2 regions of the Gracilibacillus caseinilyticus genome follow, and region 1 is predicted to be linked to the other one. Evidence: predicted binding sites of a transcription regulator. Region 1 holds the regulator's gene; the other holds the start of a gene.
The links. Region 1 encodes CtsR, which represses protease genes until heat stress. Its sites were predicted from a motif close to ATGGTCAATAAAGGTCAAACA; they were not measured.
Positions count from the first base shown of each region.

Region 2: MUN88_RS04425 (serine dehydratase beta chain) is a predicted target of CtsR. The motif match lies at 9,997-10,017, and genes of this name have one in related genera.

Region 1 is NZ_CP095072.1:1,033,310-1,048,833, reverse strand. Features, by position in the region: rRNA gene MUN88_RS05190 (23S ribosomal RNA) at 1-1,786, shown strand, start outside; rRNA gene rrf (5S ribosomal RNA) at 1,926-2,042, shown strand; tRNA gene MUN88_RS05180 (tRNA-Val) at 2,050-2,125, shown strand; tRNA gene MUN88_RS05175 (tRNA-Thr) at 2,129-2,204, shown strand; tRNA gene MUN88_RS05170 (tRNA-Lys) at 2,214-2,289, shown strand; tRNA gene MUN88_RS05165 (tRNA-Leu) at 2,299-2,383, shown strand; tRNA gene MUN88_RS05160 (tRNA-Gly) at 2,409-2,483, shown strand; tRNA gene MUN88_RS05155 (tRNA-Leu) at 2,531-2,619, shown strand; tRNA gene MUN88_RS05150 (tRNA-Arg) at 2,626-2,702, shown strand; tRNA gene MUN88_RS05145 (tRNA-Pro) at 2,707-2,783, shown strand; tRNA gene MUN88_RS05140 (tRNA-Ala) at 2,803-2,878, shown strand; rRNA gene MUN88_RS05135 (16S ribosomal RNA) at 2,969-4,531, shown strand; rRNA gene MUN88_RS05130 (23S ribosomal RNA) at 4,747-7,658, shown strand; rRNA gene rrf (5S ribosomal RNA) at 7,798-7,914, shown strand; gene MUN88_RS05120 (GNAT family N-acetyltransferase) at 8,479-9,666, shown strand; gene MUN88_RS05115 (MgtC/SapB family protein) at 10,043-10,735, shown strand; gene MUN88_RS05110 (CtsR family transcriptional regulator) at 10,857-11,321, shown strand; gene mcsA (protein-arginine kinase activator protein McsA) at 11,334-11,876, shown strand; gene mcsB (protein-arginine kinase McsB) at 11,873-12,949, shown strand; gene clpC (ATP-dependent protease ATP-binding subunit ClpC) at 12,951-15,377, shown strand.
Region 2 is NZ_CP095072.1:924,464-939,987, reverse strand. Features, by position in the region: rRNA gene MUN88_RS04510 (23S ribosomal RNA) at 1-2,283, shown strand, start outside; rRNA gene rrf (5S ribosomal RNA) at 2,432-2,548, shown strand; tRNA gene MUN88_RS04500 (tRNA-Asn) at 2,593-2,667, shown strand; tRNA gene MUN88_RS04495 (tRNA-Thr) at 2,671-2,744, shown strand; tRNA gene MUN88_RS04490 (tRNA-Glu) at 2,771-2,845, shown strand; tRNA gene MUN88_RS04485 (tRNA-Val) at 2,889-2,964, shown strand; tRNA gene MUN88_RS04480 (tRNA-Thr) at 2,968-3,043, shown strand; tRNA gene MUN88_RS04475 (tRNA-Tyr) at 3,065-3,150, shown strand; tRNA gene MUN88_RS04470 (tRNA-Gln) at 3,209-3,283, shown strand; tRNA gene MUN88_RS04465 (tRNA-Lys) at 3,333-3,408, shown strand; tRNA gene MUN88_RS04460 (tRNA-Ala) at 3,414-3,489, shown strand; gene MUN88_RS04455 (iron-sulfur cluster biosynthesis family protein) at 3,808-4,188, opposite strand; gene gcvPB (aminomethyl-transferring glycine dehydrogenase subunit GcvPB) at 4,169-5,659, opposite strand; gene gcvPA (aminomethyl-transferring glycine dehydrogenase subunit GcvPA) at 5,660-7,003, opposite strand; gene gcvH (glycine cleavage system protein GcvH) at 7,008-7,397, opposite strand; gene gcvT (glycine cleavage system aminomethyltransferase GcvT) at 7,439-8,548, opposite strand; gene sdaAA (L-serine ammonia-lyase, iron-sulfur-dependent, subunit alpha) at 8,541-9,434, opposite strand; gene MUN88_RS04425 (serine dehydratase beta chain) at 9,421-9,915, opposite strand; glycine riboswitch at 10,008-10,087, opposite strand; glycine riboswitch at 10,091-10,190, opposite strand; gene MUN88_RS04420 (DUF5058 family protein) at 10,649-11,344, shown strand; gene MUN88_RS04415 (small-conductance mechanosensitive channel) at 11,364-12,086, shown strand; gene MUN88_RS04410 (amidohydrolase) at 12,099-13,529, shown strand; gene sigW (RNA polymerase sigma factor SigW) at 13,967-14,533, shown strand; gene MUN88_RS04400 (anti-sigma factor family protein) at 14,548-15,156, shown strand; gene cdaA (diadenylate cyclase CdaA) at 15,512-15,524, shown strand, end outside.

The DNA.
Region 1 (15,524 bases):
TAAAGAGTGCGTAATAGCTCACTGGTCGAGTGACGCTGCGCCGAAAATATACCGGGGCTAAACGTATCACCGAAGCTACGGATTGATCTACGATCAATGGTAGGAGAGCGTTCTAAGTGCAGCGAAGTCAGACCGTGAGGACTGGTGGAGCGCTTAGAAGTGAGAATGCCGGTATGAGTAGCGAAAAAGAAGTGAGAATCTTCTTCACCGAATGCCTAAGGTTTCCTGAGGAAGGCTCGTCCGCTCAGGGTTAGTCGGGGCCTAAGCCGAGGCCGAAAGGCGTAGGCGATGGACAACAGGTTGATATTCCTGTACCACCCAATTCCGTTTGAGTGATGGGGGGACGCAGAAGGATAAGGAATGCGCACCACTGGATGTGTGCGTTGAAGCAGTAAGTGAGTCAGATAGGCAAATCCGTCTGGCAATCACAAGCTGTGATCAGGAGGGAAATATAGTACCGAAGTTCCGGATTTCACGCTGCCAAGAAAAGCCTCTAGCAAGGAAAAGGGTGCCCGTACCGCAAACCGACACAGGTAGGCGAGGAGAGAATCCTAAGGTGATCGGGAGAACTCTCGTTAAGGAACTCGGCAAAATGACCCCGTAACTTCGGGAGAAGGGGTGCTTCTTTTGCGAGAAGCCGCAGTGAAAAGGCCCAAGCGACTGTTTAGCAAAAACACAGGTCTCTGCGAAGCCGTAAGGCGAAGTATAGGGGCTGACACCTGCCCGGTGCTGGAAGGTTAAGGGGATGCGTTAGCATTAGCGAAGCGTTGAACCGAAGCCCCAGTAAACGGCGGCCGTAACTATAACGGTCCTAAGGTAGCGAAATTCCTTGTCGGGTAAGTTCCGACCCGCACGAAAGGTGCAACGACTTGGGCACTGTCTCAACGAGAGACCCGGTGAAATTATACTATGCGTGAAGATGCGCATTACCCGCGACAGGACGGAAAGACCCCGTGGAGCTTTACTGTAGCCTGATATTGAATGTTGGTACAGCTTGTACAGGATAGGTGGGAGCCTGAGATACGTGAGCGCTAGCTTACGTGGAGGCGCCGGTGGGATACCACCCTGGCTGTATTGACCTTCTAACCCAGAACCGTGATCCGGTTCGGAGACAGTGTCAGGTGGGCAGTTTGACTGGGGCGGTCGCCTCCTAAAATGTAACGGAGGCGCCCAAAGGTTCCCTCAGAATGGTTGGAAATCATTCGCAGAGTGCAAAGGCAGAAGGGAGCTTGACTGCGAGACCTACAAGTCGAGCAGGGACGAAAGTCGGGCTTAGTGATCCGGCGGTACCGAATGGAAGGGCCGTCGCTCAACGGATAAAAGCTACCCCGGGGATAACAGGCTTATCTCCCCCAAGAGTCCACATCGACGGGGAGGTTTGGCACCTCGATGTCGGCTCATCGCATCCTGGGGCTGTAGTCGGTCCCAAGGGTTGGGCTGTTCGCCCATTAAAGCGGTACGCGAGCTGGGTTCAGAACGTCGTGAGACAGTTCGGTCCCTATCCGTCGTGGGCGTTGGAAGTTTGAGAGGAGCTGTCCTTAGTACGAGAGGACCGGGATGGACACACCGCTGGTGCACCAGTTGTTCTGCCAAGAGCATCGCTGGGTAGCTACGTGTGGAAGGGATAAGTGCTGAAAGCATCTAAGCATGAAGCCCCCCTCAAGATGAGACTTCCCATCACGTAAGTGAGTAAGATCCCTCAGAGACGATGAGGTTGATAGGTTCGAGGTGGAAGCATGGTGACATGTGAAGCTGACGAATACTAATAGATCGAGGACTTATCTATACAAATGTTTCTGATGTGCAACGGTTCGTTGATGTCTGTCTCTTGTCTTATCTAGTTTTCAAGGTATAAAAAGTATAAAAAAACTCTTGCATTCCATATGCATTGTGAGTTATAATATATCTTGTCCTTGAAAAAAGAGTCTGGTAGCGATAGCGAAGAGGTCACACCTGTTCCCATGCCGAACACAGCAGTTAAGCTCTTCAGCGCCCATGGTAGTTGGGGCTCGCGCCCCTGCAAGAGTAGGACGTTGCCAGGCATACATAGGAGGATTAGCTCAGCTGGGAGAGCACTTGCCTTACAAGCAAGGGGTCGCAGGTTCGAGCCCTGCATCCTCCACCATTAGCCGGTCTAGCTCAATTGGTAGAGCAACTGACTTGTAATCAGTAGGTTGGGGGTTCAAGTCCTCTGGCCGGCACCACTCATCTTAGAGCCATTAGCTCAGCTGGCAGAGCATCTGACTTTTAATCAGAGGGTCGGAGGTTCGAATCCTCCATGGCTCACCATTTATTTATGCGGGTGTGGCGGAATTGGCAGACGCGCTAGACTTAGGATCTAGTGTCTCTCGACGTGGGGGTTCAAGTCCCTCCACCCGCACCATACATTTTCTTAATTTTATAATTATGCGGAAGTAGTTCAGTGGTAGAACACCACCTTGCCAAGGTGGGGGTCGCGGGTTCGAATCCCGTCTTCCGCTCCAGGATTTTTAATCGCCAAGTTTGCCAGGTGGTTAGAATGTATTTCCTTGCCGGGGTGGCGGAATTGGCAGACGCACAGGACTTAAAATCCTGCGGTGGGTTTCCACCGTGCCGGTTCGAGTCCGGCCCTCGGCACCACGTATAGCGCCCGTAGCTCAATTGGATAGAGCGTTTGACTACGGATCAAAAGGTTAGGGGTTCGACTCCTCTCGGGCGCGCCATTATCGGGAAGTAGCTCAGCTTGGTAGAGCACTTGGTTTGGGACCAAGGGGTCGCAGGTTCAAATCCTGTCTTCCCGACCATTAATCAAATTTTATTTGTGGGGCCTTAGCTCAGCTGGGAGAGCGCCTGCTTTGCACGCAGGAGGTCAGCGGTTCGATCCCGCTAGGCTCCACCATTTTTTGTGTGTTTGATCTTTGAAAACTGAACAAAACAACCAGTATGAATTAATAAACAAGCTAGCTTATAGAAGCGAGCGCAAGTCAACTTTATTGAGAGTTTGATCTTGGCTCAGGACGAACGCTGGCGGCGTGCCTAATACATGCAAGTCGAGCGCGGGAAGCTAACTGAATCCTTCGGGAGGACGTTAGTGGAACGAGCGGCGGACGGGTGAGTAACACGTGGGCAACCTGCCTGTAAGATTGGGATAACCCCGGGAAACCGGGGCTAATACCGGATAATACATTGCTTCGCATGAAGGAATGTTGAAAGATGGCCTCTGGCTATTACTTACAGATGGGCCCGCGGCGCATTAGCTAGTTGGTGAGGTAACGGCTCACCAAGGCAACGATGCGTAGCCGACCTGAGAGGGTGATCGGCCACACTGGGACTGAGACACGGCCCAGACTCCTACGGGAGGCAGCAGTAGGGAATCTTCCGCAATGGACGAAAGTCTGACGGAGCAACGCCGCGTGAACGAAGAAGGTTTTCGGATCGTAAAGTTCTGTTGTTAGGGAAGAACAAGTGCCGTTCAAACAGGGCGGCACCTTGACGGTACCTATCGAGGAAGCCCCGGCTAACTACGTGCCAGCAGCCGCGGTAATACGTAGGGGGCAAGCGTTGTCCGGAATTATTGGGCGTAAAGCGCGCGTAGGCGGTTTCTTAAGTCTGATGTGAAATCTTGCGGCTCAACCGCAAGCGGTCATTGGAAACTGGGGAACTTGAGTGCAGAAGAGGAGAGTGGAATTCCACGTGTAGCGGTGAAATGCGTAGATATGTGGAGGAACACCAGTGGCGAAGGCGACTCTCTGGTCTGTAACTGACGCTGAGGTGCGAAAGCGTGGGGAGCGAACAGGATTAGATACCCTGGTAGTCCACGCCGTAAACGATGAGTGCTAGGTGTTAGGGGGTTTCCGCCCCTTAGTGCTGCAGTTAACGCATTAAGCACTCCGCCTGGGGAGTACGGCCGCAAGGCTGAAACTCAAAAGAATTGACGGGGGCCCGCACAAGCGGTGGAGCATGTGGTTTAATTCGAAGCAACGCGAAGAACCTTACCAGGTCTTGACATCTTCGGATGTCCCTAGAGATAGGGAGTTCCCTTCGGGGACCGAATGACAGGTGGTGCATGGTTGTCGTCAGCTCGTGTCGTGAGATGTTGGGTTAAGTCCCGCAACGAGCGCAACCCTTGATCTTAGTTGCCAGCATTAAGTTGGGCACTCTAAGGTGACTGCCGGTGACAAACCGGAGGAAGGTGGGGATGACGTCAAATCATCATGCCCCTTATGACCTGGGCTACACACGTGCTACAATGGATGGTACAGAGGGCAGCGAAACCGCGAGGTCAAGCAAATCCCATAAAACCATTCTCAGTTCGGATTGCAGGCTGCAACTCGCCTGCATGAAGCCGGAATCGCTAGTAATCGTGGATCAGCATGCCACGGTGAATACGTTCCCGGGCCTTGTACACACCGCCCGTCACACCACGAGAGTTGGCAACACCCGAAGTCGGTGGGGTAACCTTTGGAGCCAGCCGCCGAAGGTGGGGCCAATGATTGGGGTGAAGTCGTAACAAGGTAGCCGTATCGGAAGGTGCGGCTGGATCACCTCCTTTCTAAGGATTATAGGAACACCTTTTACAAGGTGACAAATCATACTTGGTTGTTTGGTTCAGTTTTGAGAGATCAATACTCTCTTGAACTTGTACCTTGAAAACTAGATAAGAGTAATCAGGACGTGGAAGCAACTGCTTGACAGCTGTGGAAACGAAACTGATGACAAGACATCAAACAATAACCAACTCGCTTTTCATTGAAATAAAGTAAGTATAGTTAAGTGAAGAAGGGCGCACGGTGGATGCCTTGGCACTAGGAGCCGATGAAGGACGGGACAAACACCGATATGTCTCGGGGAGCCGTACGTAGGCCTTGATCCGAGAATTTCCGAATGGGGAAACCCTCTGCTCGTCATGGAGTAGAACATTTATCTGAATCCATAGGATAAATGAGGCAGACCCGGGGAACTGAAACATCTCAGTACCCGGAGGAAGAGAAAGCAAACGCGATTTCCCGAGTAGCGGCGAGCGAAACGGAATTAGCCCAAACCAAAAAGCTTGCTTTTTGGGGTTGTAGGACACTCCTTTGGAGTTACAAAGAAATACATTAGACGAAGTGGTCTGGAAAGGCCCATCATAGAAGGTAACAATCCTGTAGTCGAAAATGTGTTTCCTCCGGAGTGGATCCTGAGTACGGCGGAACACGTGAAATTCCGTCGGAATCCGGGAGGACCATCTCCCAAGGCTAAATACTCCCTAGTGACCGATAGTGAACCAGTACCGTGAGGGAAAGGTGAAAAGCACCCCGGGAGGGGAGTGAAAGAGAACCTGAAACCGTGTGCCTACAAGTAGTCGGAGCCCTTTTATGGGTGACGGCGTACCTTTTGTAGAATGGACCGGCGAGTTACGATCCCCTGCAAGGTTAAGTGGAAGACACGGAGCCGCAGCGAAAGCGAGTCTGAACAGGGCGTTTTAGTAGGTGGTCGTAGACCCGAAACCGTGTGATCTACCCATGTCCAGGGTGAAGGTCAGGTAACACTGACTGGAGGCCCGAACCCACGCACGTTGAAAAGTGCGGGGATGAGGTGTGGGTAGGGGTGAAATGCCAATCGAACACGGAGATAGCTGGTTCTCTCCGAAATAGCTTTAGGGCTAGCCTCAAGGCATGTATGTTGGAGGTAGAGCACTGATTGGACTAGGGGCCCTTACCGGGTTACCGAATTCAGTCAAACTCCGAATGCCAATCATATTACCTTGGGAGTCAGACTATGGGTGATAAGGTTCATAGTCGAAAGGGAAACAGCCCAGACCGTCAGCTAAGGTCCCAAAGTATACGTTAAGTGGAAAAGGATGTGGCGTTGCATAGACAACCAGGATGTTGGCTTAGAAGCAGCCATCATTTAAAGAGTGCGTAATAGCTCACTGGTCGAGTGACGCTGCGCCGAAAATATACCGGGGCTAAACGTATCACCGAAGCTACGGATTGATCTACGATCAATGGTAGGAGAGCGTTCTAAGTGCAGCGAAGTCAGACCGTGAGGACTGGTGGAGCGCTTAGAAGTGAGAATGCCGGTATGAGTAGCGAAAAAGAAGTGAGAATCTTCTTCACCGAATGCCTAAGGTTTCCTGAGGAAGGCTCGTCCGCTCAGGGTTAGTCGGGGCCTAAGCCGAGGCCGAAAGGCGTAGGCGATGGACAACAGGTTGATATTCCTGTACCACCCAATTCCGTTTGAGTGATGGGGGGACGCAGAAGGATAAGGAATGCGCACCACTGGATGTGTGCGTTGAAGCAGTAAGTGAGTCAGATAGGCAAATCCGTCTGGCAATCACAAGCTGTGATCAGGAGGGAAATATAGTACCGAAGTTCCGGATTTCACGCTGCCAAGAAAAGCCTCTAGCAAGGAAAAGGGTGCCCGTACCGCAAACCGACACAGGTAGGCGAGGAGAGAATCCTAAGGTGATCGGGAGAACTCTCGTTAAGGAACTCGGCAAAATGACCCCGTAACTTCGGGAGAAGGGGTGCTTCTTTTGCGAGAAGCCGCAGTGAAAAGGCCCAAGCGACTGTTTAGCAAAAACACAGGTCTCTGCGAAGCCGTAAGGCGAAGTATAGGGGCTGACACCTGCCCGGTGCTGGAAGGTTAAGGGGATGCGTTAGCATTAGCGAAGCGTTGAACCGAAGCCCCAGTAAACGGCGGCCGTAACTATAACGGTCCTAAGGTAGCGAAATTCCTTGTCGGGTAAGTTCCGACCCGCACGAAAGGTGCAACGACTTGGGCACTGTCTCAACGAGAGACCCGGTGAAATTATACTATGCGTGAAGATGCGCATTACCCGCGACAGGACGGAAAGACCCCGTGGAGCTTTACTGTAGCCTGATATTGAATGTTGGTACAGCTTGTACAGGATAGGTGGGAGCCTGAGATACGTGAGCGCTAGCTTACGTGGAGGCGCCGGTGGGATACCACCCTGGCTGTATTGACCTTCTAACCCAGAACCGTGATCCGGTTCGGAGACAGTGTCAGGTGGGCAGTTTGACTGGGGCGGTCGCCTCCTAAAATGTAACGGAGGCGCCCAAAGGTTCCCTCAGAATGGTTGGAAATCATTCGCAGAGTGCAAAGGCAGAAGGGAGCTTGACTGCGAGACCTACAAGTCGAGCAGGGACGAAAGTCGGGCTTAGTGATCCGGCGGTACCGAATGGAAGGGCCGTCGCTCAACGGATAAAAGCTACCCCGGGGATAACAGGCTTATCTCCCCCAAGAGTCCACATCGACGGGGAGGTTTGGCACCTCGATGTCGGCTCATCGCATCCTGGGGCTGTAGTCGGTCCCAAGGGTTGGGCTGTTCGCCCATTAAAGCGGTACGCGAGCTGGGTTCAGAACGTCGTGAGACAGTTCGGTCCCTATCCGTCGTGGGCGTTGGAAGTTTGAGAGGAGCTGTCCTTAGTACGAGAGGACCGGGATGGACACACCGCTGGTGCACCAGTTGTTCTGCCAAGAGCATCGCTGGGTAGCTACGTGTGGAAGGGATAAGTGCTGAAAGCATCTAAGCATGAAGCCCCCCTCAAGATGAGACTTCCCATCACGTAAGTGAGTAAGATCCCTCAGAGACGATGAGGTTGATAGGTTCGAGGTGGAAGCATGGTGACATGTGAAGCTGACGAATACTAATAGATCGAGGACTTATCTATACAAATGTTTCTGATGTGCAACGGTTCGTTGATGTCTGTCTCTTGTCTTATCTAGTTTTCAAGGTATAAAAAGTATAAAAAAACTCTTGCATTCCATATGCATTGTGAGTTATAATATATCTTGTCCTTGAAAAAAGAGTCTGGTAGCGATAGCGAAGAGGTCACACCTGTTCCCATGCCGAACACAGCAGTTAAGCTCTTCAGCGCCCATGGTAGTTGGGGCTCGCGCCCCTGCAAGAGTAGGACGTTGCCAGGCAAACCAAAACATCTCAGTCGAAGGACTGGGATGTTTTTTTTGTGTGATAACAACATATAAAAATGAACCGACGCTTATCGGTCTAGACCACTCCTCTCGACCCCTAGAAACTAGGTGATTTCATCATCGCACTACGGACTATGATAAGTCGTCATTGCTACGCAAACTCACCGTGATTCCTTTACGTATGTTTAAGTTATTATTTTGAAATGTTTTATATGTTTAGCAAAGCTCCGGAAATATACTCCGCGTCTTGTGGACTTGGTTGGAGAGATATCCTTCCACTAACAATATTTCAAAATAACCGTTATGCTAGTTACACAATCCGTATTAAAGGCAGTTGTATATATCCTTATGTCAGTTAGGAGCGAGCGGATTTATGCTCGTTTTTTCTTATTATGCACAAAAATTTTGTAATTCCAAGCGTTTAGAATTTATTTATCAAAAGATATATTTAATAAATGCAGCACAAGACGAATTTACTCAGCTTTTCTTGTTTAAGATTAGTAAACAATCGTAATTTAAAATGTGCTAAAATACATATTATAGAAGGAGGAATGGTCAATGGAAAGGATGATTTGCTTAAATAGTTCCTATACTGATGAGATTCTTGGCTTATCTGAGTATGCATTTCAATATAAGTTAACACAAGAAGAAAAACAGGAAAAAGCAGAACAAATGAAAGAAGATAAAGTATGGGGATGGATAGTAGATAATCAGTTAGCTGCTAAAGCCCACCTTATTCCACTAACTGTTAATCTGCATGGTAAACCATTAAAAATGGGTGGTATCGGATCGGTTGCTTCTTGGCCAGAGTATCGTAGAGGTGGAAAAATAAAAGCATTGTTATACAAACTTTTAACAGAAATGAGGCAACAACAACAAAGTATCTCTTATTTACACCCATTCTCTGTACCCTTTTATCGAAAATATGGCTGGGAATTAACGTTTGATCGCACTACATACAATATTCCAATTGATTCATTTCAAAACGATTGGAACGGTCAAGGCAGTGTTAGAAGAGTCAGTAAAGGGGAAGAAACAATTTCTACTTTAAACACCATCTATCAAATGTATACAGATAAGTATACAGGTACACTTCATCGAACAGAGCATTGGTGGAATTATCGAACATTAAAGCAGAAAGATACTCACATCGCATTTGCGTATGAAACGGATCAAACGCCAATTGGATATATTCTATTCAATATCAAGCAGAATCGGTTCACCGTTTATGATATGGCGTTTGTGAATGTAAATGCCCGCCACTTACTATATCAGTTTATCCAGCATCATGATTCAATGGTACATAATGTAGAGATGCCTGTTCCTCCAGATGACCCATTGCCCTTACTTGTAAATGAACCAAGATTCGAGCAAAAGCAGTTGCCTTATTTTATGGCGCGGATTGTGGATGTTGATGCTTTCTTCGAACAGTATCCTTTTTCAATAGTCGACCATAATAAAATCCATTTTGAAATCGAAGTGTCAGACATATTTTTAGAAGAAAATAATGGCGTGTTTCTGGTGTCCCACGACTTGGAAGATAGCATTGTTATGAAGCGTACGCATGCAGAACCAAAGGTTGTAAAAGTGAAAATAGCTGTTCAACAGCTGGTGCAACTTTTCTTTGGTTACAAACGACCATTTGCACTGTGGGAAGCAGGCTTGATTCATGGAGATGCTTTAGCAGTTGAACAGTTAGAGATGATCATACCTGAGCAGCAGACATATTTTCCCGACTTTTTTTAACAGGTAAGAAAGTATAAAATTTTAAGGTTTCGTACCGCTTTCTAACATGAACAGCCATGTCCAGCGCAAGTGCCCAGAAACTAGGCGACTTCCTGCATCGCCCTACGATAAAGAAGACTTGCCGATTGGTGATAACCAGAGGCCTAGTCGACCTTATGCCCTTGGGCGAAAGTCATCATCGACATCACTTGCCCACTGTGATTCCTTTATCTCAGTTGATGCCGTCCAGTCGCTACGTTTCTAAACAGGCGCTTGCGCTTTTCTAAATGCGAACAGTGCCCCTTTATGTCCACTTCGTTGATATAAATCAATGATTTTAGGGTATAAGAAGTATATGCTCTCGTCATATATTCAAAGTGAAAAGGGGGAAGTTGCCATGGATCAGATTTTTGATGCTGCATTTATGGAATCTGTTTCAAAATTAATGATTGCACTTATATTGGCCGGCTTAATTGGATTTGAAAGGGAAGTAAACAAACATTCAGCCGGATTTCGAACACATATATTAGTGGGTGTCAGCTCTTGTTTAATGATGTTGCTTTCTATTAATGGCTTTGATTATTTTATTGAGCATTATGATAATGTTCGATTCGATCCCGCGAGAATCCCATCGTATGTTATTAGTGGAATCGGTTTTCTAGGAGCTGGAACGATCATTGTCAATGGTGGGACAATTCGTGGTCTTACAACAGCTGCTTCTATTTGGGCGGTGGCAGGTTTAGGGTTAATCGTCGGGATTGGTATGTATAAAGAAGCGATTGTCACCACATTGATCATTTTAATCAGCCTTGTAGTTTTAAATAAATTTGAACAACGGCTTCATCGCAAGAATCATTATATTATTTTTGAGGTTAAACTGAGCAAAAATAAAGATACATCTAAATTTATCGAACGGGTGCAATCTTTTCCAATCGAAATACGTGAGTTTGATATATACAATGAGAATACAGAAATTACTAAAATTAAAATGTACATCGATGCAATACATCAGAAGAAGCGGGAAAATTTATATGAATGGCTGTTAGAGCAAGAAAGTGTCAAAAAAATTAAGATACGTTTTCGTTCTTGATGGTTTGAATGGAAAAAATAACGGATATAATATAGAAGACCAAATAGTTTTCAACCCCGTGATCTTGAAGTATAATAAGTATATAGTCAAATATAGTCAAAGTCAGATTGGAGGAGGGGAAATGCGAAATATTTCAGATATTATTGAACAATATTTGAAAACAATCATGAAAAGTAATCAGCATAAAATCATCGAGATAAAACGTAGTGAGATTGCAGATCGCTTTGAATGTGTACCCTCTCAAATTAATTATGTTATTAATACCAGATTTACCTTAGAGAAAGGGTATCTGGTTGAAAGCAAGCGCGGTGGTGGAGGCTACATTCGAATTAGTCGAATTACCAACGAAGATAAAGCAATGTTAATTGATGAGATCATCGAAATGGTTCAGCCAAGCATCTCACAACAAAAGGCTGTTAATATATTGGAACGACTGTTGGAAGAAGAACTTATCACGAAAAGGGAAGCAAAATTGATGGTTAGTGCCATTGACCGCAGTACATTACCGTTTCAATTACCGATTCGAGATGAAGTGCGTGCCCGCATTTTATCGGCCATGCTCAATTCATTAAAATATCAGTTTTAGGAGGTGTACGGTGTGGAATGCCAAGAATGCCATCAAAATCCGGCGACCGTTCATTTTGCCCAGGTGATTAATGGGGAAAAAAGCGAAATCCATGTTTGTCAGCAGTGTGCAAAGGATAAAGGCTATGTTTCTCAGGAAGAGGATGCCTATTCTCTTCATAACCTGTTATCAGGATTATTTAATACAGGTTCGAATACGATGCAGCAGCAATCACTAAGGAAGCAAGAAGAGACACTTCAGTGTGACAAATGTGGGATGACCTATCAACAGTTTGCTAGACTGGGTAAATTTGGTTGTGCATCGTGCTATCATACCTTTGCCGATCATTTAAACCCATTATTTCGAAAGGTGCATAGTGGCAATACATTGCATGAAGGAAAAGTACCTAAACGAGCAGGCTCTAATATTTATCAACGGAAGAAATTACGAGATTTAAAGGTGAAGCTGCAGCAAGCAATAGCAGATGAAGCCTTTGAGGATGCGGCACAGATCCGTGACCAAATAAAATCAGTAGAAAAGAGCTTGCATCGTGAAGAGGAGGGGGAAGATTCATGAGTTTAGAGCAATTCATGAATGAAGCAATCAGTCCCTGGCTCAAAGACGATGGACCAGATAGTGATATTGTAATGAGCAGCAGGGTCCGGTTGGCGCGTAACTTTGAAGATACACCTTTTCCGCTGATTGCAGAAGAAGAACAAATGGATAATATCCTTTCATTTTTTAAAAATGAATTTAATCACCAATCGTATAATCAGTATAAAGACTTCGAATTTGTCAGAATGGCAGATTTGAATTCCACCGAGAAACAAGTGTTAGTAGAGAAGCATCTAATTAGTCCACACTTAGCTGATAAATCGAAATATGGTGCCTCGCTCATTTCAAAAAATGAGCAGGTATCGATTATGGTAAATGAAGAGGATCATATTCGTGCGCAGCTATATTTTCCAGGTTTTCAACTGGAAAAAGCGTTACAGGAGGCCTTTGAGCTAGATGATTGGCTTGAAACAAAAATCAATTATGCGTTCGATGAAAACAGAGGGTATTTAACATCTTGCCCAACGAATGTTGGTACAGGATTAAGAGCTTCTGTTATGATGCATTTGCCAGCACTTGCATTAACTCGAAAAATAAACCGTATGCTGCCAGCTATTAATCAATTAGGATTGGTAGTAAGAGGGATTTATGGAGAAGGCAGTGAAGCAATCGGTAATATTTTTCAAATTTCCAATCAAATAACGCTTGGCCGCTCCGAAGAAGACATTATCGAGGATTTGAAAGGTGTCGTGGAGAAGCTGATCGAACATGAACGACATGCACGCACCATATTATTGGATCAGTCTTCATTAGAGTTGGAGGATCGCGTTTTTCGCTCCTATGGAATTTTACAGCACAGTCGGATCATAGAATCAAAGGAAACGGCTAAATGTCTATCGGACGTCCGACTTGGAATTGATTTAGGATTTATAAATAATATCTCTAAGTCGATTCTAAATGAACTGGTCGTCTTAACGCAGCCGGCATTTTTACAACAATATGCTAAAAAAATGCTAACACCGAATGAACGTGATGTTTTTCGTGCATCCTTAATTCGGGAACGATTTACAATGGAGCAGAAGGAGGAATATTAATATGATGTTTGGACGTTTTACAGAAAGAGCACAAAAGGTATTAGCACTCTCACAAGAGGAAGCAGTTAGATTAGGGCATAATAATATAGGGACTGAACATATTTTGTTAGGACTCGTTAGCGAGGGAGAAGGAATTGCTGCTAAGGCTTTACAGGCAATTGGCCTTGGAGCAGATAAAATTAGAGATGAAGTAGAATCTTTAATCGGCAAAGGCAATCAAGTCTCGCAAACGATTCATTATACTCCTCGAGCAAAAAAAGTAATCGAATTATCCATGGATGAAGCACGTAAGCTCGGACATTCTTATGTAGGCACCGAACATATCCTTTTAGGTCTAATTCGTGAAGGAGAAGGCGTTGCTGCACGAGTATTGAATAACCTAGGTGTTAGCTTAAATAAAGCAAGACAACAAGTGCTTCAGCTGTTAGGAAGCTCTGAATCTGGTGGTGCTCAAAATGGTCGAAACAACCAGGCGAATAGCGCCAATACACCAACATTAGATTCCCTTGCCAGAGATTTAACGGCAATTGCCAAGGAAGGTAATATTGACCCGGTGATTGGTCGTGGAAAGGAAATTGAACGTGTCATTCAAGTGCTTAGCCGTCGAACCAAAAATAACCCTGTACTAATTGGTGAGCCGGGTGTTGGTAAGACAGCGGTAGCAGAAGGTCTTGCTCAGCAAATTGTTCAAAATGAAGTGCCAGAAATTTTACGAGATAAACGTGTGATGACACTGGATATGGGTACCGTTGTAGCGGGTACGAAATATCGCGGTGAATTTGAAGATCGCTTGAAAAAAGTAATGGAAGAAATTCGTCAAGCAAACAATGTGATCTTGTTTATTGATGAACTGCATACCTTGATTGGAGCTGGTGGAGCAGAAGGTGCTATCGACGCGTCCAATATCCTGAAACCATCGTTGGCTCGAGGTGAACTGCAATGTATTGGTGCTACTACTTTAGATGAGTACCGTAAATATATTGAGAAAGATGCGGCATTAGAGCGTCGTTTCCAACCAATTCAGGTAGATGAACCATCTGTAGAGGAATCGGTCCAAATTCTGCAAGGTTTACGTGACCGCTATGAAGCACACCACCGTGTTACCATTACAGATGATGCCATAGAAGCAGCTGCTAAATTGTCTGACCGCTATATTACAGATCGCTTCCTGCCAGATAAGGCGATTGACCTTATCGATGAGGCGGCATCGAAAGTACGCTTACGCTCTTATACAACACCACCAAACCTAAAAGAATTGGAACAGAAATTAGAAGAGGTTCGTAAAGAGAAAGACGCGGCAGTGCAGAGTCAAGAATTTGAAAAAGCAGCGGCGTTACGGGATGACGAACAGCAATTACGAAAAGAATTGGAAGAAACCGAAGCAAAATGGAAAGAGAAGCAAGGTCAAGAAAATTCCGAGGTCACAGTGGAAGATATTGCAAGTGTTGTATCTACATGGACCGGTGTACCTGTTTCATCCTTAACAAAAGATGAAAGTGAACGTTTATTGCACATGGAAGATATATTGCATGACCGTCTGATTGGACAGGAAGAAGCGGTTAAAGCAGTATCGAAAGCAATACGTCGTGCTAGAGCAGGACTGAAAGATCCGAAACGTCCAATTGGCTCCTTTATTTTCTTAGGTCCAACGGGTGTTGGTAAAACAGAATTAGCTCGCGCATTAGCGGAATCTATGTTCGGTGATGAAGATGCCATGATCCGTATCGACATGTCAGAATATATGGAAAAACACGCCACATCCCGCTTGGTTGGTTCTCCTCCTGGCTATGTTGGATATGAAGAAGGTGGCCAATTAACGGAAAAAGTCCGCAGAAAGCCTTATTCTGTCGTCTTGTTAGATGAGGTGGAAAAAGCTCACCCAGAAGTATTTAATATCTTGTTGCAAGTATTAGAGGATGGTCGATTGACCGATTCTAAAGGTCGGACCGTTGATTTTAGAAATACAGTTCTCATTATGACTTCCAACGTCGGAGCAAATGAATTAAAACGTAATAAATATGTTGGTTTCAGCCTTGGTGATGAGGAACAGGATTATAAGGATATGCGTTCAAAAGTAACAACAGAATTGAAAAAAGCATTCCGTCCTGAATTCTTAAACCGAATTGATGAAACAATTGTTTTCCATTCGCTTGAGAAGAAGCATATGAAGTATATTGTTGAATTAATGGTTAAAGAACTACAGAAACGTCTCGTTGAACAAGAGATTGATTTTGAATTGTCAGATAAGGCAATTGAGAAAATCGCCAACGAAGGTTTTGATCCGGAATACGGTGCAAGACCACTAAGACGCTCTATTCAGAAGAATGTCGAAGATTTACTTTCCGAGGAACTATTAAAAGAAAATATCAAACGCGGACAAAAAATAACCATTGATCTAGATGATAAAAATGAATTTAGCTTAGTGTAATATCAAAAAATCGGAGGGGCTACCTTCCGATTTTTTGTACCCAGATAGAAAAACTTAGCAATAGTCTATGAAGGTTTGTATTGAAAGAAGAGAAAGAACTCAAAAGTCAGCACATTAGAAGAAAGATTTGCATCCAAAAAGTGGGAA
Region 2 (15,524 bases), 110 kb from region 1:
TTACGATCCCCTGCAAGGTTAAGTGGAAGACACGGAGCCGCAGCGAAAGCGAGTCTGAACAGGGCGTTTTAGTAGGTGGTCGTAGACCCGAAACCGTGTGATCTACCCATGTCCAGGGTGAAGGTCAGGTAACACTGACTGGAGGCCCGAACCCACGCACGTTGAAAAGTGCGGGGATGAGGTGTGGGTAGGGGTGAAATGCCAATCGAACACGGAGATAGCTGGTTCTCTCCGAAATAGCTTTAGGGCTAGCCTCAAGGCATGTATGTTGGAGGTAGAGCACTGATTGGACTAGGGGCCCTTACCGGGTTACCGAATTCAGTCAAACTCCGAATGCCAATCATATTACCTTGGGAGTCAGACTATGGGTGATAAGGTTCATAGTCGAAAGGGAAACAGCCCAGACCGTCAGCTAAGGTCCCAAAGTATACGTTAAGTGGAAAAGGATGTGGCGTTGCATAGACAACCAGGATGTTGGCTTAGAAGCAGCCATCATTTAAAGAGTGCGTAATAGCTCACTGGTCGAGTGACGCTGCGCCGAAAATATACCGGGGCTAAACGTATCACCGAAGCTACGGATTGATCTACGATCAATGGTAGGAGAGCGTTCTAAGTGCAGCGAAGTCAGACCGTGAGGACTGGTGGAGCGCTTAGAAGTGAGAATGCCGGTATGAGTAGCGAAAAAGAAGTGAGAATCTTCTTCACCGAATGCCTAAGGTTTCCTGAGGAAGGCTCGTCCGCTCAGGGTTAGTCGGGGCCTAAGCCGAGGCCGAAAGGCGTAGGCGATGGACAACAGGTTGATATTCCTGTACCACCCAATTCCGTTTGAGTGATGGGGGGACGCAGAAGGATAAGGAATGCGCACCACTGGATGTGTGCGTTGAAGCAGTAAGTGAGTCAGATAGGCAAATCCGTCTGGCAATCACAAGCTGTGATCAGGAGGGAAATATAGTACCGAAGTTCCGGATTTCACGCTGCCAAGAAAAGCCTCTAGCAAGGAAAAGGGTGCCCGTACCGCAAACCGACACAGGTAGGCGAGGAGAGAATCCTAAGGTGATCGGGAGAACTCTCGTTAAGGAACTCGGCAAAATGACCCCGTAACTTCGGGAGAAGGGGTGCTTCTTTTGCGAGAAGCCGCAGTGAAAAGGCCCAAGCGACTGTTTAGCAAAAACACAGGTCTCTGCGAAGCCGTAAGGCGAAGTATAGGGGCTGACACCTGCCCGGTGCTGGAAGGTTAAGGGGATGCGTTAGCATTAGCGAAGCGTTGAACCGAAGCCCCAGTAAACGGCGGCCGTAACTATAACGGTCCTAAGGTAGCGAAATTCCTTGTCGGGTAAGTTCCGACCCGCACGAAAGGTGCAACGACTTGGGCACTGTCTCAACGAGAGACCCGGTGAAATTATACTATGCGTGAAGATGCGCATTACCCGCGACAGGACGGAAAGACCCCGTGGAGCTTTACTGTAGCCTGATATTGAATGTTGGTACAGCTTGTACAGGATAGGTGGGAGCCTGAGATACGTGAGCGCTAGCTTACGTGGAGGCGCCGGTGGGATACCACCCTGGCTGTATTGACCTTCTAACCCAGAACCGTGATCCGGTTCGGAGACAGTGTCAGGTGGGCAGTTTGACTGGGGCGGTCGCCTCCTAAAATGTAACGGAGGCGCCCAAAGGTTCCCTCAGAATGGTTGGAAATCATTCGCAGAGTGCAAAGGCAGAAGGGAGCTTGACTGCGAGACCTACAAGTCGAGCAGGGACGAAAGTCGGGCTTAGTGATCCGGCGGTACCGAATGGAAGGGCCGTCGCTCAACGGATAAAAGCTACCCCGGGGATAACAGGCTTATCTCCCCCAAGAGTCCACATCGACGGGGAGGTTTGGCACCTCGATGTCGGCTCATCGCATCCTGGGGCTGTAGTCGGTCCCAAGGGTTGGGCTGTTCGCCCATTAAAGCGGTACGCGAGCTGGGTTCAGAACGTCGTGAGACAGTTCGGTCCCTATCCGTCGTGGGCGTTGGAAGTTTGAGAGGAGCTGTCCTTAGTACGAGAGGACCGGGATGGACACACCGCTGGTGCACCAGTTGTTCTGCCAAGAGCATCGCTGGGTAGCTACGTGTGGAAGGGATAAGTGCTGAAAGCATCTAAGCATGAAGCCCCCCTCAAGATGAGACTTCCCATCACGTAAGTGAGTAAGATCCCTCAGAGACGATGAGGTTGATAGGTTCGAGGTGGAAGCATGGTGACATGTGAAGCTGACGAATACTAATAGATCGAGGACTTATCTATACAAATGTTTCTGATGTGCAACGGTTCGTTGATGTCTGTCTCTTGTCTTATCTAGTTTTCAGGGTGCAAACCCATGTAATAATATAGGATGATCGATTAAAATCGTCACATCCATGTGACAACATCGATCGACCAACATCCTTGTTGGTCTGGTAGCGATAGCGAAGAGGTCACACCTGTTCCCATGCCGAACACAGCAGTTAAGCTCTTCAGCGCCCATGGTAGTTGGGGCTCGCGCCCCTGCAAGAGTAGGACGTTGCCAGGCTATGTAATTTTTACAGCTTTGAGAAGCAGCCAGATGAATAGTATTCCACAGTAGCTCAGTGGTAGAGCAATCGGCTGTTAACCGATCGGTCGTAGGTTCGAATCCTACCTGTGGAGCCATATGCTTCCATAGCTCAGTTCGGTAGAGCACTTCCATGGTAAGGAAGGGGTCGCCGGTTCAAGTCCGGCTGGAAGCTCTGCTATTTTTATGACATATTGTATTGGCCCGTTGGTCAAGTGGTTAAGACACCGCCCTTTCACGGCGGTAACACGGGTTCGAATCCCGTACGGGTCACCATAAATACCACTTAACTTTTAGGAAAGTATAAATCCTTTTAAATGGAGGATTAGCTCAGCTGGGAGAGCACTTGCCTTACAAGCAAGGGGTCGCAGGTTCGAGCCCTGCATCCTCCACCATTAGCCGGTCTAGCTCAATTGGTAGAGCAACTGACTTGTAATCAGTAGGTTGGGGGTTCAAGTCCTCTGGCCGGCACCAGTCAAGTTCATATAGATACATGGAGGGATAGCGAAGTTGGCCAAACGCGGCGGACTGTAAATCCGCTCCCATCGGGTTCGTAGGTTCGAGTCCTACTCCCTCCACCATTGTATAAAAAGTTATTAAGTGTATATACTATTTTTGTACACTTTTTCATTTTATTGGTGGGCTATAGCCAAGCGGTAAGGCAACGGTTTTTGGTACCGTCATGCGCTGGTTCGAATCCAGCTAGCCCAGCCATTTTTATTTGTGCATTTTTTGCACTGTGTACTATATCAATAAAAAGTAAGAGCCATTAGCTCAGTTGGTAGAGCATCTGACTTTTAATCAGAGGGTCGGAGGTTCGAATCCTCCATGGCTCACCACTTTTGGGGCCTTAGCTCAGCTGGGAGAGCGCCTGCTTTGCACGCAGGAGGTCAGCGGTTCGATCCCGCTAGGCTCCACCATTATATATAAATAATAAGTAACCGACAAGCGATTTTCAATAGAGAAACGCTTTTTTTATTGTTTAAATAAAATAGAAGTCGATAAAATCAAGATTAGAATTAGAAGGAAACTACATAATAAATGAGTTTGAAATACAACTAATATTAGTCACGATAACAGCCGAATCTACATCGTATTTTCTTATTATAAAATATACGATGTAAATTCGACTTTTCTTTTTTAAGGTAAAGGAATCCTGCTAATATGATGAGGATTTGTCTCGTTCTACAGTAAATTTCGCGAATATGAATATTTTAACTTTCACATTTGTTTGACCTCTAGCCCTCATTCTTTTCATATATTTGTTGTAATGAACATGTATTAGTTACATAATCATTACCAACGATAAAACCGCATTGATCGTAGTAATCGATATAAACAATATCTTCCTCAAGATAGCGCTTAGTAGCATAATCGATTCGAAATGATATGTCATTAACTTTTAATACAGTATCAGTCTTTCTTTGATCATCACAAAAAAGTGAGAAAATAACAGATAACCCACAGCCGCCAGTTAAAGTAGCATCTATTCTCGGCAATTGTCCGTCTGGGATTTTCAACATTCTTAATTGTTTCTGTGCCTTCTTGCTAATTGTAATAATCATATCTCCACTCCCTTTTGAAGTGAAACAAAATCTTTTATACCTCGGTCGTCTCATTCACATACACTACTTCTTTTGGTCTTATATATCGTAATACCGGCTTTCGAGCAGCCTTTGTTTCATTAATTCTTCCGATGACAGTAGTATGAGGAGCTTCTAATACCCTCATTGGATTTTCCTCTACCTCCGTTGCAATATTAGTCATTGCTTCTGCAAACGCATCTAATGTTTCTTTCGTTTCTGTTTCTGTTGGCTCTATCATTAAACATTCTTCAACGTTTAAAGGAAAGTAGATGGTTGGTGGATGATAACCGAAATCCAATAATCGTTTTGCCATATCGATCGTTCGAACCCCCAGCTTTTTCTGTTTAGATCCTGATAATACAAATTCATGTTTGCAAAATTGAGGATAAGGTGAATCAAAATAAGGCTCCAATTTCTTTTGAAGATAGTTCGCATGTAATACAGCTGATTCTGATACTTGACGCAGTCCTTCAGGTCCCATAGTGCGAATGTATGTGAACGCACGGACAAGAATTCCAAAGTTTCCATAATAACCTTTCACTTGACCGATGGACAATGGATGATCGTAATTTAATGTGTATTGGTCTTCATTTTTCTCAATAAGAGGTACAGGTAAATAAGGGATAAGCTCTTTTTTTACACCGACAGGCCCTGCACCCGGACCTCCACCGCCATGTGGAGTTGTAAAGGTTTTGTGAAGATTGAAGTGTACAATGTCAAACCCCATCTTGCCTGGGGTTGTTTTTCCTAGAATTGCATTAGCATTTGCACCGTCATAATATAGTAATCCACCAATATCATGAACTACCTCAGCGATTTCTACTATTTCATTTTCAAAGAGTCCCAGTGTATTAGGATTGGTAAGCATTAATGCTGCAGTATCACTATCAACATGCTTCTTTAGTTCAACTATATCAACTAGTCCATTTTGATTGGATGGTATCGTTACTGTTGTAAATCCTGCAACAGAAGCGCTAGCAGGGTTTGTTCCATGAGCGGAGTCAGGAACAAGTACTTTTGTTCTAGTTTCGCCTTTTTGTTGATGAAAAGCTTTGGCTATCATTAAGCCGGTCCATTCACCTTGAGCACCAGCAGAAGGCTGTAAAGTGACAGCATCCATTCCAGATATTTCAGCTAGGTCACACTGGAGGTCGTATAATAATTGAAGTGCTCCTTGCACGGTTTTTTCTGGCTGATATGGATGAATGTGACTGAAACCGGCGAGACGAGCTACGTCTTCATTAATCTTAGGATTATATTTCATTGTACAAGAACCAAGTGGATAAAATCCATTGTCAATGCCATGATTTTTGTTAGACAGCGCTGTATAGTGCCGCATTAGCTGTAACTCTGATACTTCTGGTAAATCTGCCGGTGTGTCGCGTAGTAAATGTTCTGGAAATTTATCGGTTAGCAATACCTCTTTCACGTCACTATCAGGAAGGTTGACACCGATGCGTCCAGGCTTACTAATTTCAAAGATTAAATCATTGTATGCTGTCATCTATAATTCCCCCAATACATTTACAAATTGATCAATTTCTTCTTTTGAGCGCTGTTCGGTTACCGCAATCAGCAAAAGATTGTCTGTACCATAATACTTGCTCACATCATACCCGCCAATGATTCCAGCTTGTAGAAGTTTATCCGTCACTTGGCAGGTGGCTTGCGGTAATTCAACGATAAATTCATTAAAGAAAGGAGCATTATTTTTGATGATAAAGCCTTGGTCTGCTAAACGTTTCGCCATATAATCCGCTTTTTCCACATTCAAATGGGCCATTTGTTGAATGCCTTGTTTACCAAGTGCTGCCAAACAGACGGAGGAAGCAAGTGCATTTAATGCTTGATTGGAACAAATGTTGGATGCAGCTTTATCACGACGAATATGCTGTTCTCTTGCTTGCAATGTTAATGTGAAACCACGGTTTCCTTTATCATCTGTAGTTTGACCAACAATTCGACCTGGTATTTTCCGCATCCATTTTTTCTTTGCGGCAAAATATCCACAATGGGGACCTCCATAAGACATTGGTATTCCGAATGGCTGCATATCTCCAATGACAATATCAGCTCCAAGCTTGCCAGGTGCTTGCAGTAATGCTAATGCCAGTGGATTTGCACTTACAATAAGAAGTACTCCATGTTCATTTGCTATTTTTTTTATTTCTCTTAAATCCTCAATCGAGCCAAAGAAGTTAGGATATTGGACTATAATGGCAGCTGTCTGCTGATTGGTTTGTTCACTTAAGTGCTCTAAATCAGTTACATCTGTCAGTAAATCGATTTCTTCTACGGTGAATTCAGGCCCTGATGATACGGTGTTGAGAATGGCACGAGATTCTGGATGTACCGATTTGGATATTAGTACGTTAGAACGTTTAGTTGAAGCAACGGCAAGTGATGCTGCTTCTGCCACAGCTGTAAAGCCGTCATACATAGATGAATTGGCTACATCCATCCCTGTCAATTCACAAACCATTGTTTGAAATTCAAAAATAGCTTGTAATTCACCTTGACTAATTTCCGGCTGGTATGGTGTATACGCGGTATAGAATTCCGATCTTGAGATAACGTGATTAACAACAATTGGAATGTAATGATCATAAGTACCTGCTCCGAGAAAAGATGAGTATTGATTTGCATGAATGTTCTGTGCAGCTAGTTGTTGCATTTGTTTCATTAGGAGAGGTTCAGGGATTGCTTCAGGAATATTCAAATCGTTATCAAGCATAATAGTAGATGGCAGATCAGAAAATAATTCATTAATAGAATGAATATTTAAGAATTGAAGCATTTCTTTTTTGTCTTGATCTGTGTCAGGGATATAGCGATAGGTTGAAGTCATTCTATTACGCTCCTTCTTTAATAAATTGAAAATATTCATCTTCATTTAATAATTTTGTAAGCTCATCTGGTTTGGATAATTCTATTTCAATTAACCATCCAGCTTCATAAGGATCTGCATTGATCACCTCTGGTTCGGCCTCTAATTGTTCATTAATGCGAATGACTTTTCCAGTTAAGGGAGAGTATATATCAGATGCTGCTTTTACTGATTCAATGGTTCCCATCGTTTCCCCTGCTGCTACTTGACTATCTATTTCAGGACTCTCTATATATACGATATCGCCGAGCTGCTCCTGTGCAAAATCAGTAATCCCAATGCGAGCCGTATTTCCATCTAATTGTAATACCCATTCATGTTCCGTTGTGTAACGTTTTTCATTATTATTGGCCATGTCTATCTTCCTTTCTATGTGAATACTTCATCATTTAAAAATCATTTTTTATAGAAGGGTTTCTTAACGGTAACCGCGTCAACCAGCTTGTTGCGAATTTTCACTTTTAGTTTTGTTCCTGTTTCGGCATATTTGGTGGTTACCAGTGCCAGCCCAATACTTTTCTTTAATGATGGAGAATACGTACCCGAAGTGATGTAGCCAATTACTTCTTCCGTAGTATTAAATACAGGATAGTCATGTCGTGGTACACCTTTATCCAACATTTCTAATCCGACTAGTTTTTTCTCGGGTCCCTCTTCTCTTTGTTTTAGAAGTAATTTTTCTCCGATGAAAGGACTACTTTTTTTCGTTTTTACTGTAAAGCCAATTCCTGCTTCTAATGGGGTTATTGATGCTGCTAAATCTTGACCATATAATGCAAGACATGCTTCTAAGCGCAATGTGTCACGCGCTCCCAGTCCACATGGTTGTAATCCTTCCTTTTTGCCGATTTTTAAAAGCTTCTCCCATAACGCCATTGCTTGATTAACACCTAAATACAACTCAAATCCATCCTCACCGGTATAGCCTGTTCGTGATACCAGCACATCGGTGATCCCATCTAGATTGACATTTTGGATGAAATGAAATCTCTCAATGTCGGATACACGTATATCTGTTAACTTTTGCAAAATAGTTACTGCTTTTGGCCCTTGGATAGCAAGCTGTGCCACGTCGTTCGAAATATTTTTAATAGATAAATAGCCTTTCTTATGGAGCTTGATCCAATTAAAATCTTTTTCGATATTAGCAGCATTAATAACTAGTAAGAATTTCTGCTGATCTAATTTATAAACGATTAAATCATCTACGGTGCCACCATCGGGATAACACATTGCTGTATATTGCGCTTGGTTGATATCTACCTTTGATATGTCATTCGTTATAAGATGATTGATGAAATCTTCTGCATCTTTTCCTTCTATAAGTATTTCGCCCATATGGGAAACATCGAAAAGACCTGCATGCATACGAACTGTTTCATGCTCTGCTACAATTCCGGAAAATTGTACTGGAAGTGCCCAACCTCCAAAATCAATTACTTTTGCACCGTAGTTATTATATAAATTAAAGAGCGGCGTTTGCTTTAATGCAGTAACCTTACTCATTATGACACCACCTCCGAAATAATTTTTGTTTTACTTCTTGCCCGGTCTTGGTCATCGCTAATCCACCTAAAGCAGTTTCTTTTAGGTTTCCTGGCATTTCTTTGCCAATATTATACATTGTTTCAATCACTTCATCACAAGGGATACGACTTTCAATCCCAGCTAATGCTATGTCGGCAGCCGAAAAGGCGATGGATGTTCCAATCACGTTTCGTTTAATACAAGGAACTTCTACAAGTCCCGCTACTGGGTCACAAACTAATCCAAGCAATGACTTCATCGCAATGGCAGTTGCATGAACGGCTTGTTCTGGAGTTCCGCCATTTAGTTCAACAATTGTACCAGCTGCCATAGCTGTAGCAGATCCAACTTCTGCTTGGCAACCGCCAGCAGCACCAGAAATAAAGGAGCGATTGGCAATTACATACCCGAGCATACTTGCTGTAAATAACCCCATTACTAAATTGTTAAGTGGAATATTGTTATTTTTATGGATAGAAAACAAAATGCCTGGCAGAATACCTGCAGCGCCTGCTGTAGGAGTAGCGACGATGACATCCATTCTTGCATTGCTTTCAGAAACTGCTAGTGAATAACTCATCGCATCACCAATCAAATGACCCGAAAGAGCTTCGCCACGGTTAATATAATCCACCATTTTAACTGAGTCTCCACCAGATATTCCGCTAGGTGCAATGGAATCATCCTTCGTTCCTTTCTCAACGGACTGTTTCATCGTCCATAATCTTTCTTTCATCATGTCAAAGATGGTACTTGTTTCTTTTCCAGACTTATTTCCTTCCATCTGGAGCATAATTTCTCCAATCGTTGATTTTTCTCTACGGCAAGCTTGTAGCAGCTCGTGCATGGAATTAATTTCGATCATACATGATTAGGTCCTTTCTCTTTAAAGGATTGTTGTCACCACTAACTGGAATATCAACCATCTTCTCATTGATCATAAAAATTTTCGAAACGCCTCCTCCTAAGGAAACACCTCCAACTTTCACGAATTGATAATTATACTTGGCTGAGATGATAACGGTGTTAGGGTGATCATAATAGTCACATTTCTTCGTCACATTAATGATGACTTTCATTCCAGCTTTATAGGCATTCTCGAAGGCGTTTTTTATTCTGGAATCGTCTGTTCCCATCCCCATCAATCCACCAATTACTGCTTTGTCTGTTCCATGTCCTTGATAGGTTTCAGCAAATGAATCACAAAATAATATATGAGCTTCGTCCGGGTGCTCTTCAAAAAGGTCATAAATAAATTTCCCAATTGATACTACACCTGCAGTATGCGAGCTTGATGGACCTACCATTATGGGGCCAATAATATCGAAGCAACTGTTAAATTCCATTTAGATTACCTCCTTTCTAAATCAGTGATAATAGAACCATTCCATTTGAACGCAAAAAACAGAGAAGGGCAGTCGTTAGACTGTTAACCCTTCTCTGTCCGTTTACCTGAGAGTTTGGTTCCATATTACATGGAAGCTTCCCCTTTGGTGGCGTTAAACGCACTCTCCAGAGCTTCGTCCTATTATGGTTCTTTTACCTGAGAGATTAATTCATAAGGTTTTTTATGAACTTGCTCCTTCGGCGGCAATTAAATGCGCTCTCCCATAATGATCATCCGTAAAATATTTAAATTTGACTTTAATAATAGGTGATGTATCCATTGGAGTCAGTACTGTTGTTATATTTTATGACATACTTTTAAAATGATGACTTTTTAAAGCAATATTACTTCATCTCTGTCGCAGCAGTCTTAATACAGTTAAATTCTAAGCTGGAAAATAAAATAGTGTGATACTTTTTCTGACAGAAGTATAGAATTATTCTTCTAGCATTCACTATACTTCACCATAACAAAGCGATGTAATTTACAAATTGTCTAACATTTTAACCCAATAACTATCTTGTCCTCTAAAACATTCTGTTATGATCCAGCTCATATCCCATTTTCACCACATTGACAAGCACTGCGTTGTTCGTATGTAATCCTGTGTTTCGATATTTCGTAAAGAGCTTCAAGAGTAAGTTTTAACTATAGATCAGATAAGTCTATTAAAAAATAGAGGAGTGAAAGCTATGGAAGTCTTAAATGATATTGGGGTTTGGTTGTTTGCATTAGCTATTGCAGGTGTGGTTATTTTCCAAGGTATCATTTTTATCAGAATTGCTATGAGAACGGCTTCCAGTGCTGAAATGACATTAACAGAAGCTAAAAGTGCACTGAAAACAGGAGCGATTACTGCTCTGGGCCCATCATTAGGGATAATGATAGTCGTCGTATCCTTAATATCCATTCTTGGTTCCCCGCTTACGCTCATGAGAATTGGTATTATTGGATCTGCTCCGATGGAATCAATGGGAGCAAGTATAGCTGCCCAGTCTTTTGGGGTAGAGCTTGGATCCAGTGAATTCTCAGAAATGGCTTTCACTACTGTTGCCTGGGCATTATGTCTTGGTGGTATGGGATGGCTGCTTGTCACTGCGTTATTTACCAAGTCCTTTGGTAAGGTTCATAAGAAAGTTGCTATGAAGGTGAAAAATCCAGGTACGATGATTATTTTCTCAAGTGCAGCAATGCTTGGAGCTTTTGGTTATTTTGTCGGTGGAGAAATGATAAAAGGGATGACGAATACAGCCGTTGTATTTGCATCAGCAGTTTCAATGGTAATCCTGTCATTGCTAGCAAATAAGCTACAACTAAATTGGTTGAAGGAATGGTCATTAGGTTTTTCTATTATTGTTTCTCTAAGTGTTTGTTACTTTCTTATATAAAAAAAGGAGCTGAAAAACAATGGAAATCAATCAGGAAACCGTTAAACAGCACAGTCTGGAACTCGAAGCTGCCTCACCATCTGACCTTACAATGGACCAATTTCATGGTAAATCTCACTTTTGGGGTCGATTAACGATTTGGTCAGCTATCTTACTATCTGTTGGACTACCATTATATCTTTCCTTTGGGCTTGGTTATCATCCCGGTTGGAGTACAGTCATTGCTGGTTGTTCTGCCTATATTGCATTAGTTGGGTTTGCGTGGGTATTTGAACCGATTACGTATTATCCGGCGTTAGGTATTTCTGGAACATACATTAGTTTTCTGACTGGTAATATTTCCAATATGTGCTTACCTTCCTCCGCAGCAGCTCAAAACGCAGTAAACGCGGAGCCAGGAACGAAAAAAGGAGAAGTAGCAGCGACTCTTGGTATCGCAGCAGCATCATTAGTTAACATAGCGATTCTGATCCCTACTGTGTTAGGTGGATCTGTTATCGTTTCGATACTGCCTGAGTCGGTAGAAAGTGTATTTGCCTATATTGTGCCAGCTATTTTTGGGGGGATATTTGCCCAATTTGCTTTAAAAAAACCGAGTTATGCAGTAGTTGCGGTTATTGTCGGGTTAATAGTTAACATTGCTCCGATTACGTATCTCTTGAAGGCATTTTTAGCAATTCCGTTAACCATTACCATATGTATTAATATGGAAAAAATGAAAAAAGCTAAAACAAATCACTAAGGAGTGGGTATAATGAGTAAAAAAACAATTATGAATTGGCTAGAAAAAAATCAGTCTAGGTTTACTGATATGGCAAAGGATATTTGGGATCATCCGCAAATTGCCTATGAAGAGGTGTTTGCTTCAGAATTACAAAGCTCTGTCTTAGCTGAAGAGGGCTTTACGATTCAGAAATCAGTCGGCGATGCTGCTACTGCTTTTGTAGCGGAATACGGTGCAGGTAAGCCTATCATAGGTATTTTGGGAGAGTTTGACGCGTTACCTGGATTATCTCAAACTGTTAGTACAACACATGATGAAGTGGAACGAGGTGGACCTGGTCATGGCTGTGGTCATAATTTACTAGGGACTGCCGGTGTAGAAGCGGTGATTGCGTTGAAAAATGTGATGGAATCAGAAGGATTAAATGGGACAATCAGGTATTACGGCTGCCCTGCAGAAGAAGTGTTGTCAGGGAAAACATTCATGGCAAGAGATGGTGTTTTTGATGACTTAGATTGTGCTTTTTCATGGCACCCTGGTGCTTCCAATATGACAATGAGTGTCAGTACACAATCGATGGTATCGATTAAATTTCACTTTAAAGGGATTACTGCACATGCAGCGGGTGCCCCACATGCGGGAAGAAGTGCTCTGGATGCGGTGGAGCTGATGAACGTTGGTGCTAATTATTTAAGAGAGCATGTGTTGGATGGAAGCAGAATCCATTATGTTATTACTAATGGTGGATTAGCGCCAAATGTCGTTCCAGATGAAGCAAGTGTCTGGTATTACCTGAGAGCTGCCACGAAAGAACAAGTCGCGGATATGCTGGAAAGAGTGAAAAAAATAGCAGAAGGTGCTTCCTTAATGACAGAAACAACTGTCGAATCAGAGATTGAAGCATATGCTTATGAAACGTTACCGAATGAAGTATTAAATGATGCAATGTTTGATAACATGTCGTCAATAGAAGAATTAGTATTTACGTCAGATGAGCAGCAGTTTGCACGTGAATTGGTAGAAACAGTAGATCCTAAGATTGTAGAAATGTCTAAGTCAATGTTTGGAGATGCTTTTTCAGAAATGCTGCCAACTGGATACGCGAATTTAAAAAGTATGCATGCTAAGACGATGGGAGGATCAACAGATGTTGGCGATGTAAGTTGGATCACTCCTGTCGGTCAGGTCATGACAACATGTGCGCCTGTCGGTGTTCAGGTTCATTCATGGCAAGCGACAGCTGCATTTGGATCTTCCATCGGATTTAAAGGAATGCATCTTGCAGCCAAAACGATGGCACTTACCGTGTTTGATCTGTTGAATGATGAGGAATTGCTGGCTAAGGCCAAACAAGAATTTGTAGAAAATGCCGGTAGAAAACAGTATATTTCAGGTATTCCGAGCCATGTAAAACCGGCCCAACCGACTAAGACGAACAATCAATTTGCTGTTCCGATGTGACATAGTCTCTTCGCGTAAAACAGCACGCAATAAAAAATAAGATTTATAATTTTCTATTGAAAGATAAAAGCTGAGCTACTTCGAATGTTTTATTTAGATTCGAATGATAGTTCAGTTTTTATGTCGACCACCTATTTCAAAAGCTTCAAAAACCAATGCAACTTCATTTATTATATTGCCGACTTATTGCTATTCCTCAACTACATGTAACAAAGCTCTAATCCGCTTCTTTTTAAATAAATTACATATTTCATACAAAATTAGTATTATATAAACAAAAATATACATATTCTTGGTATAATATATTTGGCGCAGATGACATACCACCTTCTCTGCCATTTAGTATGTGAATTTTTTGAGAAAAATCGAAATTATTGAAACCAATGATACAAAGAATACGTAATTATAATAACCGCAAATGTAGCGGAGGTATATAAATGATTGAGGAAAAAATAAAGCAAAATATAAAATTAGTAAAAAAGGGTGACCAATCTGCCTTTGAGGACATTGTAGCCTTTTACCAGAATAAAGTATATGCTATTTGTTTCCGGATGATTGGGAATAAACACGAAGCAGAAGATATCGCACAAGAAGCATTTATTCGTGCATACTTGAATATTCAGTCCTATGACGAAAATCGTAAATTCTCCACATGGCTTTACCGGATTGCGACTAATCTAACGATTGACCGAATTCGAAAGAAGAAGCCGGATTTTTACCTGGATGCAGAGATTAAAGGTACGGACGGATTGAATATGTATGCGCAATTGCCAGCAGAAGAAGCATTGCCAGATCAAGAAGTGGAAAGTCTGGAGATGCAGAGTTATATTCAAAATGAAATCATGCAACTCCCTGCTAAATACCGGAGTATTATTGCTTTACGTTTTATTGATGAGCTGTCTCTTAAAGAAATTAGTGAGATTTTGGAAATACCAGTGGGAACAGTCAAGACGAGAATCCACAGAGGAAGAGAAGCTCTTAGAAAAAGGCTTCGTCATGTTTAAGGGGTGTGAGTGAAATGAAATGTAATAAAGAAATTGTGGAATTAATGCATCAGTATTTAGATGGTGATATCGCAGAGAGTGAAGAGCAACAATTACGTGCTCATTTAAAGTCATGTGAAGCATGTCAGCATCATTTTCAAGAATTAAAAAGGACTGTTGCATTAGTCACAGCTAATATAGAATTAAAACCATCTGAAGATTTTTCGAAAAATGTGATGGATCAATTGCCAAAAGAGAAGAAAAGAATGTCAGTAAAGCGTTGGATGAAAATTCATCCAATGTTTACAGCCGCTGCCATTTTCTTCGTTTTTATGATGAGTGGTATGGTTTCCGCATGGGGACAGGACCACCAATTAAGCTATCCAAAAGGACAAAACCTGTTAGTGGAGAACGATACGGTTATTGTACCGGAAGATGTAGTTATTGAAGAAGATTTGGAAATCAAAAATGGCAATATTAAAATAGAGGGTGAGGTCCAGGGCGACGTCACGATCATTAATGGAGACAATTTGTCTGCATCTGCAGGTAAAGTAACAGGAGAAATAAAGGAAATAGATCAACTATTTGGCTGGATGTGGTATAAGCTGAAAGGTTTATTCCAAAGTGTTTTTAGCTTTGATTAAAACAGAAGGCAGTGATACTTGTTTAAATAGTATCACTGTTTTTTTGTGCATTCCCCGTTCTAACGGGCACCCTTGCTTTCTAAGGAGGCTGAGGCAGCGGATCCTATTTCCAGGGCTTTGCAAAGCATTTAAAAAATGTCAATACAACACGTGTAAACTAAGTGATCTAATTTAATATTGGGAAAATAAGAAATCTGTTTGGTTTATGCCAAGTTTTTCTAACATGTTTATGTTAAACTTGGCATATAGAATGATTGTGTATATATTTCAAGATAATATGCAATATATGCTATAATATAAAATAATTACAATATCAGATAGGAAGAGGATTAAATGGACATGAGGTTGTGTTTGCATGTTTAATGGTG